Regions from separate parts of the Clostridium omnivorum genome, predicted to be linked through region 2. Evidence: riboswitches for the same ligand, from Rfam matches in the RefSeq annotation. Region 2 holds a riboswitch; the other holds the start of a gene.
What was found. A riboswitch is a leader RNA that binds a small molecule or an ion and turns the genes downstream of it on or off. The one in region 2 is predicted to bind thiamine pyrophosphate.

Region 1 (3,447 bases), 2.3 Mb from region 2:
CATCAATATGTCCAGAAGTATTTGAAATGGAAGATGACGGTAAAGCAGGGGTAGTAACTGATGAAGTTCCAGAATCAGAAAAGGATAGTGCTAAGGAAGCAGAAGAATCTTGTCCGGTTAACGCTATTTCCGTATCTTAGATTTAAAAGCACATCCTCAAAAAAGTAAGCAGACAGGTTTCAATACCTATCTGCTTACTTTTTTTATTTTAATTACTTAATCGTGTTTTTGAAAGAATTGTGTTTATCTGCTTCATAGGTAACACTGCAAGAATTACAAGACAAAGCAGCCCATCAGGTCCAAGGTAGGTTATGTTATATACAAAAGAGTATAGCGCTGCAGACATTCCTGCTGGAGCATAGCTTCCATAGAAAACAACTCCAGATATAAAGTGACATAAGAATCTAGCCACTATAGCCAAAGCTACTCCTACCATCATAGAGACCTTACCCTTATCTTTAAAGTATCCTGCTATTCCAATAGCTATGAATGGCAAAGGGTAATCAAATAGTACTTGAACTGGATGAAGTATATAAGGTGCTAGAATAAAATCAATTATTCCAAATAGCAGACCTGTTAAAAAACCAACCTCTGGTCCATAGAATAGTGCTATTAAAAATATAGGAACCATGCTTCCTAAGGTAGCACTTCCTCCCATTGGAGCCTGATAAAATTTAACCATCTTAAGTACTGTACCAAGAGCAAGAGCTATACCAATATGGGTCATCATTGTTGTAGTCAGTTTAACCTTCTTCATCTTAAAGATAGCAGCTACTAAAATGATTATCCCTATCAGTGCAATAATTGCAAAAGGATGTTTTGGAGCGTCGGCAAAGCCTTGCTTAATATCCTCTAAACTTATACCTTTAAATTTAAGATTAAAGGAAGCTACTGTTAAAAGTAAATTCATAAAAATCCCCCCATTTCTTGTGCTATAAGCATTTATAGGCATTGAGATGTTAACATAAAAAGAAAGACCGTAATCCAACAAGGGATACGGTCATGTTACTACGTAATAACTAAAACAGCTTCCCTACGCTGGTACTAACCAGATCAGGTTTAAGGGTTAATGAACAATCATCTCTCAGCCTTAAGGCACCCCTAGCACAATATTTTATTATATTATTATTATATATCACTAGTGTTTTATATGCAAGTTAATGTGCTGAGGCTATAACAATCCATTTATTCTATAGTTCTCCATAATTGAATTGCTAGGATTTAAGTGTACTTTTTTTCCAACTTTAACGTTAGTAGGGAGACGTGTTATTGCAATATTTACATTAGTACCGTCAGGTAGAGAAAGATAGGCATCTGCCTGATTTAAATCTATTACTATAGCTTGCATTAATGTTCATTCCTTCTCTTTTTAAATTCTTTTGCAATTTCTGGACCACTGGTAGTATTTTCGTCTACAAAATCTATGCCAGGTCCTACATTACCTTTTCTCTTACTTGCCATAGGAACCTTTCCAACTATACCTTGCTTACTTTTTCCACTTCCCATACATTATCACTCCTTTTACGATTTATCTACATAAACATTTATATTTTTTGCTTTTTAACATTAAATATTCAGTAAAATTAAAGTAAGTTTTAAAAATGGAAACTTCTTTACTTTACAATTGTATTAAATAGATGTAAACTCAGAATATATAATAAAATTCCATTAAATGTATACGTTTGTAGAGGGGTTTATAATAATGTGGGTTTTATATTTAATAATTGTAATATTACTTATTATTGTAGTTATTCAGCACCTTAATGCTAAAAAAGTTAAAGGGCAGATGGAGCTGATTGAGCATATAAAAAATAATATCTATCATGTATCAGAAGAAATTTCAAAGATGGAGAAAGAAAGTCAGGTTTATTCAATAGTTTTGGAAGCAGCAATAGCGCTAATTCCAAATGCGTCAAAAGGCAGTATTTTAATACTGCAGGAGGATGGTTATTTTCATTATAAAGCTATTAAAGGCTATTCAGAACAATTATTAAACATTACCTTAAAAAAAGAAGAATCTTTTTTATATAGCATAAATAATTTTAAAGAAACAGCAATAATTGAAAATCCAGTAAGTTTTGATGAAAATGTAGTGACTAAGGAAAAAATGGCCTTTTTAATAGGTACTGAGGCATTAGATATAAAATGTACTTTAAGTTCACCTATTTATATTGATGATGCTTTTGTTGGAATGATAAATGTGGATAGTACAGAGCACGAAGGTAGGTTTACTAAAGACGATATTAGATTAATGAATCATATAAAAAGTGAAATGGAGCTTGCTCTGAAGAATTTCGAAATTCAGAAAAAACTACGATATATGGCTCACTATGATGAGCTTACCGGACTATTTAATAGAAGATTTTTCAAGAAGATATTTAGTGAAGAGCTAAACAAAATTAAAAGGTACAAGCATAAGTGCTGCTTTGCGCTAATTGATTTAGATGATTTTAAAATGGTCAATGATAACTATGGGCATAATACAGGAGACAAAGTTCTAAGGATTTTTGCAGATGTACTTCGGAATAACCTGAAAAAAACTGATGTATATGCTAGAATGTCTGGGGACGAATTTGTTATATTATTTGTAAACTGTAGTATAGAAGAAGCTAAAAATAAATTGCAGCATATAAGAGATATGCTTATAAAGGAAAAGGTTCAGGATATCACTATAGGTTTTAGCTATGGAATTTGCAGTATTGATCCTTATGGAGAGTTAGACACAGATAGTATATTTGGCTGTGCAGATAGAGCAATGTATTGCGATAAAAATGATAAAAATATAAGATATAAATAAATGGCTTTGAATTTAACTTCAAAGCCATTTATTTTAAAACTATTTAAATTACTTTTATTATTTAATATAACAATCTACAATTTCACCATAATAGGTGGTATGATAATCACCATTCTTATAGCTTGCATTTTTCACTTCATCACTTAGAAGTTCTGGATTTATAGCTTCCTTGTAAACTATTTTACATTCAAATTGAAGTTCACAGTTACCTATTATTGGAGTTGAAGTAGTTTTGCCAGGTTCAAGGGTTAAATTACACTCTTTAAATTTGTCGTAATCTCTTCCCGATTTAGAACCGCAAAAGGCAAGAGCTGCCTTTAAATCATCATTTAAAGGTATACTTACAGTAAATTCGCTAGCTTTTTCAATTAGCTCGTAGGTATATCTTGATTCTCTAACAAGAACAGTAAAAATTGGACGATTCCATTGATAACCTATAGCTCCCCAACCGATGGTCATAGTATTGACTTTATCACCATCTATAACTGTTAAAAATGCACCTCTCTTATGTAAATTATCCACTGCTGCTTTAATATTTTCTGTAAAATTTATAGACATTTTTAACCTCCTAATTCTTTGTATTCTATTGATAGACAATATAAATACTATAATCCTAATTTGATTATAACATAATAATTGTATTCTGGAAT
Region 2 (3,447 bases):
TAGTGAAAAATCATTATGTGTTACAAAGCAGTTAGGATATAAAACTGTATTTTGGAGTATTGCTTATAGAGACTATGATATAAATAATCAGCCATCTCATGATGAAGCTATGTCAATAATACAAAATAACCACCACAATGGAGCAATCTTGCTACTGCATCTAGCTTCAAAAACCAATGCTGATACATTGGACGAGATGATTTCATTTTTAAAATCACAGGGATACAGCTTTGGTTTAATTTCTTAGTATAATTGTGGTATAATTTTCATGACTTACAAATGCTTTAAATAGAATGTTTTTTAGAATATACATAAGAATATATATTTATGCGAAATGAGCACAGCAAAGGAGTAATGTAATTATGAATAAAAATTCAAGAAATCTTGTGCTTAGCAGTTTGTTTTTAGCTATAGCTATAGTATTTCAATTTATAGGTAGAGTGCTGCCACAAATTAGTCAAATATTTGTTGGACCAGCAGTAAATGCAGTACTAATTCTATCTGCAGCAATTTGTGGCTTAGGATGGGGAGTCTCAGTTGGTTGTCTTACTCCACTTTTAGCATGGCTTTTAGGACAGCTTCCAGCAGCCTTTGGACCTTTTATTCCATTTATAATGATAGGTAATTCAATTTTTATTATAATGTTCTATCTTTTTAAATCTTATGAAAAGTGGGGGAATGCAGTTGGAATAGTTTCAGGAGCTTTATTAAAATTCTTGTTCTTGTACATATCTGCTACAAAATTAATAAATATCTTATCGCTAGGTATAAATCCTAAGGTGGCACAAAAGTTAACAGTAGCAATGGGAAGTATTCAATTAATGACTGCATTAGCTGGAGGAGCATTAGCAATAATTATAATTAATCTTTTAAAAAGAAGAAAGCAAATATAGTTACTTGAAGACTATTATAAGATATGTTATGATTAATTCGTAAAATTTAATAAAAGCTAAACACAGGGGAGTTGGAAAAATGGCCAACTGAGAGTAAGAACCAATTCTTTGACCCTAAGAACCTGAACTGGATAATACCAGCGTAGGAAGTTGTTTGTGGTTGTATATGTTGTTAAAGGCTATTTTAAACACAAATCCTATGGATTTGTGTTTTTTATTTTATTACTTTAATGAGAAGAAGGAGGAAAATATTATGAAAACAAAAAAAATTACCTTTTCAGCTCTTTTAATAGCTATTGGTGTTATGGCTGGCAGTGTTATTTACATACCGGTTGGAGTCTCAAAATGCTTTCCAGTTCAACATACTATAAATGTAATAGCGGCTATAATTTTAGGACCAAGCTATGGAGTGGCTATAGCCTTTTGTATTTCTCTTCTGCGAAATATATTGGGTACAGGGTCTATACTAGCATTTCCAGGCAGTATGATTGGCGCATTTGTTGCAGGAATTATTTATAAAAAAACAAATTCCTATTTAGCTGCAGCAGGCGGAGAAATATTTGGAACTGGAATATTGGGCGCTTTAGCTGCATTTCCAATTGCAAAATTTGTAATGGGCAAAAAAGTAGCTGCTATGTTCTTTGTAGCACCATTTTTAACTAGTACAGTTGGTGGAAGTATAATTGCATATTGTATTTTGAAGGTACTTGATGTTTCAAAAATTAAAAGTTTAAGAAATGAAGCTTAAAGGGGTGGCATTAGCATGGAAGCTAAGAATAAAATAGCTAGATTACTTAACAATTTAAGAGAAAAGAACCCACTAGTACATCATATTACTAATTATGTAACAGTAAATGATTGTGCTAATATTACACTTGCTATTGGTGGGGCACCAGTAATGGCAGATGATATTAACGAAGTAAGGGACATGGTAACTTTGGCTTCAGCTCTTGTAATAAATATAGGTACTTTAAACAGCAGAACAGTGGAATCTATGCTTGTGGCTGGCCAAAGGGCAAATGAATTAGGTATACCAGTTATATTAGATCCAGTTGGAGCAGGAGCTACACCGTACAGAACAGATATTGCAAGGATAGTAATGGAGAATGTAAAGCTAGCAGTAATAAGAGGAAATCTTTCAGAGATAAAGACACTGTATGGAGTTAATACACTTACAAAGGGAGTAGATTCCTCTGAGGATATTTCAGCAAAATCCGATGCTCTTATTGAAGCAAAGAATCTTGCAAAATCCTTCGCAAGAAAACTTAATACTGTAATTGCAATAACTGGTGCCGTGGATATAATTACCGATGGAGAAAGAATGTTTACTGTAGAAAATGGGCATAAAATAATGTCAAAAATAACTGGTACAGGCTGTATGTGCACATCACTTATAGGATCCTTTTTAGGTGTTTCAGAAGATTACGCACTAGCTGCTTTAGCGGGTATTGCTGCTATGGGAATTTCCGGGGAAATTGCTTATGAAAGTCTTAGCAGCTTAGAAGGGACAGGTACATTGAAATGTAGAATTATAGATACAATCTATAACCTTAATGAAGATACAATAATGAAAAGAGGAAGAATAAATGAAGAATAATATTGATTATAAGCTATATCTTGTAACCGATAGAGAGATGCTTAAAAATAGGGATATTTTTTCTGCAGTAGAGATGGCTATTAAAGGTGGAGTAACGCTAATTCAGCTTAGAGAAAAAGATATAACAACTGAAGAATTTTATAATATAGCACTAAAATTAAAAGAAATAACATCTAGGCATAATGTATCTTTAATAATCAATGACAGACTGGATATTGCTTTAGCTATAGATGCAGATGGAGTGCATGTGGGACAGCAGGACATGCCGGCTGCTGTAGCAAGAAAAATTATTGGAAAACATAAGATACTTGGAGTTTCAGCAGCTACTCTTGAGGAAGCAAAAAAAGCTGAAGAAGATGGAGCAGATTACGTTGGAATAGGTGCTATTTTTCCTACTTCCACTAAAGATGATGCCAGAGCTGTAAATATTAATGAGCTTATAAAAATAAAAAAAGCACTTAATATACCTGTAGTAGCAATTGGTGGAATTAGTGAAAAGAACATTGAACTTTTAACAACAGCAAAGATTGATGGTGTGGCAGTAATTTCTGCAATACTTGGAAAAGAAGATGTTAAGGCTGCTTCCGAAGATTTAAGAAGGCAGCTAGACTTGATAATATAATTTATTAGCAATATAATTAAATCGATGTGCTTATTAAAATGCTCTAAGAGTCTCAAGGCTTTTAGAGCATTAAATATATATGGAAATAGGTGATATTTAATGATTAAAAGACCGAAATTAAAGTTTACTATAATAAGCTTTGTTCTAATTGCAATATTAATGAATCTAATATTTAAAAGAATTCCAGAGTTTGTGGAAAAGAACTATTCATTAGGTTTTGATAAAACTATTAGACAGGCATTAAGTATATCAACAGGGTATATTCCATTTTCATTCGGTGAATTTTTAGTTATATTCTTATTTTTATTACTAGTTATATTAGTTCTTATTGTTTT

Region 1: linked by a shared signal. The riboswitch ahead of thiT (energy-coupled thiamine transporter ThiT) and the one ahead of thiW (energy coupling factor transporter S component ThiW) in region 2 are both predicted to bind thiamine pyrophosphate.

The regions. Positions count from the first base shown of each region.
Region 1 is NZ_BRXR01000001.1:2,646,759-2,650,205, forward strand. Features, by position in the region: gene bsdE14_RS12555 (ferredoxin) at 1-140, shown strand, start outside; gene thiT (energy-coupled thiamine transporter ThiT) at 209-910, opposite strand; TPP riboswitch at 1,014-1,113, opposite strand; gene bsdE14_RS12565 (hypothetical protein) at 1,172-1,348, opposite strand; gene bsdE14_RS12570 (hypothetical protein) at 1,348-1,506, opposite strand; gene bsdE14_RS12575 (sensor domain-containing diguanylate cyclase) at 1,703-2,797, shown strand; gene bsdE14_RS12580 (flavin reductase family protein) at 2,855-3,355, opposite strand.
Region 2 is NZ_BRXR01000001.1:353,891-357,337, reverse strand. Features, by position in the region: gene bsdE14_RS01660 (polysaccharide deacetylase family protein) at 1-247, shown strand, start outside; gene bsdE14_RS01655 (ECF transporter S component) at 363-893, shown strand; TPP riboswitch at 948-1,060, shown strand; gene thiW (energy coupling factor transporter S component ThiW) at 1,147-1,641, shown strand; gene thiM (hydroxyethylthiazole kinase) at 1,657-2,490, shown strand; gene thiE (thiamine phosphate synthase) at 2,480-3,112, shown strand; gene bsdE14_RS01635 (DUF3810 domain-containing protein) at 3,212-3,447, shown strand, end outside.